DNA from 3 places in the Enterobacter cloacae complex sp. HYC003_NIDB genome. Region 1 is predicted to be linked to each of the others. Evidence: predicted binding sites of a transcription regulator. Region 1 holds the regulator's gene; each other region holds the start of a gene.
What was found. The regulator PurR, encoded in region 1, represses purine synthesis genes. The targets are predictions, from matches to a motif close to CANGCAAACGTTTGCNTG.

Region 1 (2,266 bases):
AATCGCCAGGGCCAGCAGGGGAAAATTGATTTTCATGAAGAGACTCCGGATACCGTGCCATAACCCGGCACAGAACTAAGAAGTCAAAAGCATGACATCAATCACAAAAAATGAGAAGTTAACATTTTGGCAAAAGATTTTTGCCGGAGAGGTAACAATAGCGGCAAGAGAGGGAGAAGGTTCTCCCCCCTCCTGAATCAGTGCAGCGCAGCGGTTAAACCACCCGCAACAATCAGGGCAAGAACAACAATGGTGGTAAACAGCGAAAACTTCAGATCGGTACTCATCAATTTTTCTCCTTTTATTCACCCTACGAAAAGTGAGCTTGCTCATTTTTACACAGTTCAGGTCAAAAATCTTCCAGGATTTAAGCGGATATCCACTTTACCTCTTCCCCTTTTCATCAAGATAGGACAAAATTCCACGCTAAATTTATTAGCGTACCGGCCACTGACCCCCTCCTGACGTCCTGTGTCGTTTTCCCGGCGTGTCGCAACTCATGTTTGCGTGATAAGGGTGAGAGAAGGCAAACGTTTACCTTCAATTTTTTCAGGAGCTTAGGATATGGTCTGGAGTGACATTTAATGGCAACAATTAAAGACGTAGCAAAACGCGCAAACGTTTCCACCACAACCGTATCACATGTTATTAACAAAACGCGTTTCGTCGCTGAAGAGACGCGTAATGCCGTCTGGGCGGCAATCAAAGAACTGCACTACTCGCCAAGTGCCGTCGCCCGCAGCCTGAAGGTTAATCACACCAAATCGATTGGCCTGCTGGCCACCAGCAGTGAAGCGGCCTACTTTGCTGAAATCATCGAAGCCGTTGAAAAAAACTGCTTCCAGAAAGGCTATACCCTGATTCTGGGCAACGCGTGGAACAACATTGAAAAACAGCGCGCTTACCTGTCAATGATGGCGCAAAAGCGCGTCGACGGCCTGCTGGTAATGTGTTCTGAATACCCTGAGTCGGTCCTTTCCATGCTGGAAGAGTATCGCCACATTCCGATGGTGGTCATGGACTGGGGCGAAGCGCGCGCAGACTTCACCGACTCCGTAATTGATAACGCCTTTGAAGGCGGCTACATGGCGGGGCGTTATCTGGTAGAACGCGGTCATCGTGAAATTGGCGTGATCCCGGGTCCGCTGGAGCGTAACACCGGAGCTGGCCGTCTGGCCGGTTTCATGAAAGCGATGGAAGAGGCGCTGATCACCGTGCCGGAAAACTGGATTGTTCAGGGCGACTTCGAGCCGGAGTCGGGCTATCGCGCCATGCAGCAGATCGTCTCCCAGCCGCATCGCCCTACCGCGGTGTTCTGCGGCGGCGACATCATGGCGATGGGCGCGCTCTGCGCGGCGGATGAACTCGGCCTGCGCGTCCCGCAGGATATCTCGGTGATCGGCTATGACAACGTGCGCAACGCCCGCTTCTTTACCCCGGCGCTGACCACCATTCACCAGCCGAAAGATTCGCTGGGTGAAACGGCCTTCAACATGCTGCTGGACAGGATCGTCAACAAGCGTGAACAGTCCCAGTCCATTGAAGTTCACCCGCGCCTGATTGAACGCCGTTCCGTTGCGGACGGTCCGTTCCGCGACTACCGTCGTTAATCACTTTACGGGACCAGCTATGCTGGTTCCCGCAACCACTCCCGGTTCAGCGTTTCGCTGTCGCCCAGATAATCCAGCAGCCAGTCCATGGCGGGCGAGACGTCGTTTTGCTGCCACGTCAGACAGCACGCGGCATCCGGGAAGGGGTTTTCCAGCGTCAAGGCCACCCACTCTCCCGCATCGATGCGCGGGCGCGCAAAATGCACCGGCACCATGCCAACGCACAGCCCCGCGCTCAGACAGGTGGCCGACGACTCCCAGTCCGGCGCGACCACGCGGCGCTGATTATCCAGCAGCCAGGTAATGCGCTTGGGCAGCGAGCGGGAGGTATCTTCCAGCACCAGCGAGGGCCAGTTGCGTAAGGTGTCATCGCTCAGCGGACCTTCCTGCGCCGCCAGCGGGTGATCGCGCGCGACCACGCAGGTCCAGCTCAGCATGCCCATGTCGCGAAACGCGTAGCGCCCCCCAACCGGGATCGCCTGGGTTGCACCAATCGCCATCTCCGCCCTGCCGTCCGCCAGCGCATCCCAGACGCCGTTGAACACTTCCTGCGAAACACGCAGTTCGACGTCGGAAAAATGACGATAGAAATCGACGATCATCTGCCGGGTCCGCTCCGGCTTAACGATGTTATCCACCGCGATAGCGAGATGCCC
Region 2 (2,266 bases), 850 kb from region 1:
TTTGCGTCCAGTGGCCGCTGTTGTGCACGCGCGGCGCAAGTTCGTTGATCAGCAGACCCGACGGCGTGACGAAACACTCCATCGCCATCACGCCCACATAGCCCAGCTCATGCATAATGGCAGAGAGCATCTCTTCCGCCTGCGCCTGCTGGTCAGCATTGGCCTGCGGGAAGGCGACGCTGGTGCGCAGAATCCCGTCCTGATGCAGGTTATGCGTTAGCGGGTAAAAAACGGTGTGCCCGTCATGCCCGCGCGCGCCAACCAGCGACACTTCACCGCTAAAGTTAATGCCCTGCTCAACAATGCACTCGCCGTAGCAGTCGTCCGGCAACTCGGCGGTGTCGTTCGCGCGCAGGCGCCACTGCCCGCGGCCGTCGTAGCCGCCGACGCGACGCTTCACAATCGCCAGGTCTCCCAGCATCGCAAACACGTCATCCCACTCGCGCTTATCGGAAAGCAGCTGCCACGGCGCGGTCGCGAGGCCGAGCTTGTCGAAAAGCTGTTTTTGCGTGAGACGGTCGGCAATGATCGGGAAGACGTCGCGGTTCACAAAGGCGTTATGGCGCGCCAGCTCGCGGGTCAGGGCGGTTTCCGGCCAGCGTTCAATTTCGGCGGTGATCACGCTCTGATGGAACGGCACGGCTTCCGGCTCGGCATCCAGCCCGACGGGCCAGACGGCAATACCCAGCGGCTCACCGGCCTGACGTAGCATCCGGCCAAGCTGACCATTACCAAGAACGCAAACCTGCTTCATGCTGCACCCCGCGGATCCGGGTTATCCAGCACCTCATCGGTCTGGGCTTTACGCCACTCCGCCAGACGCTGGTGCAAATCTTTATCATGCGTCGCCAGGATCTGCGCGGCCAGCAGGGCGGCATTTGCCGCACCTGCTTTACCAATCGCCAGGGTACCGACAGGAATACCGCGCGGCATCTGGACAATAGAGTAAAGGCTATCCACCCCGCTTAACGCGGCGCTTTGCACGGGAACACCCAGTACCGGCACCAGCGTTTTGGCGGCAATCATGCCCGGCAGATGTGCTGCGCCGCCCGCACCGGCAATGATCACCTCGTAACCGTTCTCTTCGGCGCTTTCGGCGAAGCTGAACAGTTTGTCCGGGGTACGGTGTGCGGAAACCACTTCGACGTGGTGCGGAACATTCAGGATTTCAAAGATTTCGGCGGCGAACTGCATGGTAGCCCAGTCGCTTTTGGACCCCATCACGATGGCGACACGCGCCGGATTATTGCGGGAAGACATGCGTCTTAAAACTCCTGTGGTGCGGAACACACTGCTTTCGAGGGCACAGAGAATAGCATGTAATACCGGCAAGGAAAACGGTTGCGTGGTCGGGAAATGAGCGAAAAGACGGGGAGGCGTTAAAACGGGAAGGCGATCAGTTCCACACCTTCCGGCGTAACTTTGACCATCGATCCTTCGCTGTGCCAGGCGCCTAAAACCACGCGATGGGCGGGCTCGCCGTTGGCGATAAGGGAATGCACATCGGGACGATGGGTATGGCCGTGGATCAACCACTGAACGCGATGCTTCTCCATCACCTTCACCACCGCCTGCGGATTGACGTCCATGATGGTCATCGATTTGCTGCTGTTGGCGGCCTTGCTGCCCGCGCGCATTCTGGCGGCGATGCGGTTGCGGATAAACAGTGGCAGGGCGAGGAACACTTTCTGGATCCACGGGGTGTGAACTTTGGCGCGAAACGCCAGGTAGCCGGTATCGTCAGTGCAGAGCGTGTCGCCGTGCATGATCAGAATATTGCGGCCATAGAGGTTGAGCACCTGCTCTTCCGGCAGCAGCGTCATACCGCTCTCGCGGGCGTAGCGCTGGCCGATCAGGAAATCACGGTTGCCGTGAATGAAATAGCAGGGGACGCCGGAATCCACCAGCACTTTAATGGCCGCAGCTATCTCACGGTGCAGCGGGTTCGGATCGTCGTCGCCTATCCAGGCCTCAAACAGGTCGCCCAGAATGTACAGCGCGTCGGCGCTTTTCGCTTCACCGCGTAAAAAACGCAGAAAACCGGCGGTTATCGCCGGTTCTTCTGTTTGCAGATGCAGATCCGCAATAAAGAGTGTCGCCACGAATTACTCGCTGACGGTCACGCTTGTGATCACAACGTCTTCTTTAGGAACGTCCTGGTGCATACCGCTGCGGCCAGTAGAAACGGCTTTGATCTTGTCGACCACGTCCATCCCTTCAACCACTTCTGCGAATACGCAGTAGCCCCAGCCTTGCAGACTTTCGC
Region 3 (2,266 bases), 310 kb from region 1:
GCTGCCTAAATCAATACTCCCGACGTTCAGCGCCTCCAGCATCTGTGGTCCGGCAGGGAACTCGACCCATGAGAATTTGGTCTCCGGGAAACGCTTCTCAAGCAACGCATGGCTTTTCGCCAGCACCATGCTGACGCTGCCTTTCTGATAACCGATACGCAGGCTCTCCGGCGCTTTCTCCGCCGCCTGAGCCAGCGACGCCACTGCCAGCAGACCTGCCAGCCCGATACGGGTAACTGTTTTAAACATGCGCCACTCCTTGTGATTGATGAAATGCTGCCGCGTGGCGATCCCGACGGTTCAGGGCGTGCCAGAAGGTTTCGAGCGCACTGTCGAGGCGGGTTTGCAGATTCGGCGTGAAATGGGGTTTATGCTGGTAGTCGATTATCTGTGAGTCGTCAGCGAAGACGCCATGCAGGATCTCCTGCGCTTTCAGCGCGTTCAGAACCGGCTTGAGGGCATAATCCACCGCCAGTAAATGGGCTACCGTACCGCCTGTGGCCAGCGGCAGGACGACCTTACCGTCCAGCGCGCGTTCGGGCAGCAGATCGAGCAGCGTTTTCAGTGCGCCGGAAAAAGAGGCTTTATAAATCGGTGTCGCGACGACCAGCCCGTCAGCACTCTTAAGTTGTTCGATCAGGGTTTTCAGCGCCGGGCTGTCGAAACGGGCGTAGAGCAGATCTTCAGGCGCGAAATTGTGCAAATTCCAGTGACACACTTCGACATCCAGAGCATTAAGCTTTTCGCGAGCGTATTCCAGCAGTGCGCTGGAGCGAGAGGGGAAGCGGGGGCTTCCGGCCAGGGTAATGACGCGCATGGTTGCTCCTTATAACTAATTGTTTGCTTTTATCTAACATTCATAACAATTTCAGGAGTGTGACATTGCGTGGTTATTCCACTAAATGATTTATCCTCAGGATGAATGCAGAAAAATGCATAAGAAGCGAACCGATAAGTAAACGATTGCGTTTTACGTGGCTTTTTTTGCCACAGGTCAATTCCCTTTCCGGGCGGAATCGCACATAATCCCCTCCCGGTTTGCACACCGGGAATCCAGGAGAGTTCATGTACTACCCCTTCGTTCGTAAAGCCCTTTTCCAGCTCGATCCTGAGCGCGCTCATGAATTTACATTTCAGCAGTTACGCCGTATTACAGGAACGCCTCTGGCCGCGCTGGTGCGTCAAAACGTGCCGGAAAAACCAGTTCAGTGCATGGGCCTGACTTTCAAAAATCCACTGGGCCTGGCGGCCGGTCTGGACAAAAATGGCGAATGCATTGATGCACTCGGTGCGATGGGCTTTGGCTCGATCGAAATCGGGACGGTGACGCCGCGTCCGCAGCCGGGAAATGACAAGCCACGTCTGTTTCGCCTGGTTGAAGCCGAGGGGCTGATCAACCGCATGGGCTTTAATAACCTTGGCGTCGATCATCTGGTTGAGAACGTTAAGAAAGCCCATTTTGATGGCGTGCTGGGTATTAATATTGGCAAAAATAAAGACACGCCGGTCGAGCAGGGTAAAGATGACTATCTGATTTGTATGGAAAAAGTCTATGCCTATGCCGGTTATATTGCGGTGAATATATCTTCGCCTAACACCCCAGGGCTGCGTTCATTACAATATGGCGAAGCGCTCGACGATCTTCTTAGCGCCATTAAAAATAAACAAACGGCGCTACAGGCGATCCACCATAAATATGTTCCGGTCGCGGTTAAGATCGCCCCGGATCTTTCGGCAGAAGAATTGATCCAGGTTGCCGACAGTTTAGTTCGCCATAATATTGATGGTGTGATTGCAACCAATACAACACTCGATCGCTCTCTCGTTCAGGGAATGAAAAACTGTGACGAAGCGGGTGGATTAAGTGGCCGTCCGGTACAATTAAAAAGCACCGAAATTATTCGCGCACTCTCCGCAGAATTAAAAGGTCAGCTGCCGATTATTGGCGTGGGTGGCATTGACTCTGTCATCGCTGCACGTGAGAAGATGGCGGCAGGTGCATCGCTGGTGCAAATTTATTCCGGCTTTATTTTTAAAGGGCCGCCGCTGATTAAAGAAATCGTCACGCATATCTAATCTTTTCTCTTAATCAGACAACCAGGGCTTTATTTCCAGCCCTGGTTGTTTTATATTCCGTCATTGTTGCTTATTTAAACATTATAGTCTTTTATTACTAGTGTTATAAGCGAAGCGGCAAACAGGACATTTTTAGTACAGGACGTTTAGGGGACGGGAGAGAAACATGCGAATTAAACCTGACGATAAC

Region 2: a site for PurR is predicted at 1,331-1,348, ahead of purE (5-(carboxyamino)imidazole ribonucleotide mutase). Genes of this name have one in related genera too.
Region 3: a site for PurR is predicted at 953-970, ahead of pyrD (quinone-dependent dihydroorotate dehydrogenase). Genes of this name have one in related genera too.

What each region holds. Positions count from the first base shown of each region.
Region 1 is NZ_CP114220.1:2,819,901-2,822,166, forward strand. Features, by position in the region: gene O1722_RS13410 (MFS transporter) at 1-36, opposite strand, end outside; gene cydH (cytochrome bd-I oxidase subunit CydH) at 198-287, opposite strand; gene purR (HTH-type transcriptional repressor PurR) at 585-1,610, shown strand; gene punR (DNA-binding transcriptional activator PunR) at 1,628-2,266, opposite strand, start outside.
Region 2 is NZ_CP114220.1:3,674,775-3,677,040, reverse strand. Features, by position in the region: gene purK (5-(carboxyamino)imidazole ribonucleotide synthase) at 1-754, opposite strand, end outside; gene purE (5-(carboxyamino)imidazole ribonucleotide mutase) at 751-1,260, opposite strand; gene lpxH (UDP-2,3-diacylglucosamine diphosphatase) at 1,380-2,102, opposite strand; gene ppiB (peptidylprolyl isomerase B) at 2,106-2,266, opposite strand, start outside.
Region 3 is NZ_CP114220.1:3,130,640-3,132,905, reverse strand. Features, by position in the region: gene O1722_RS15050 (sulfonate ABC transporter substrate-binding protein) at 1-249, opposite strand, end outside; gene ssuE (NADPH-dependent FMN reductase) at 242-817, opposite strand; gene pyrD (quinone-dependent dihydroorotate dehydrogenase) at 1,066-2,076, shown strand; gene zapC (cell division protein ZapC) at 2,243-2,266, shown strand, end outside.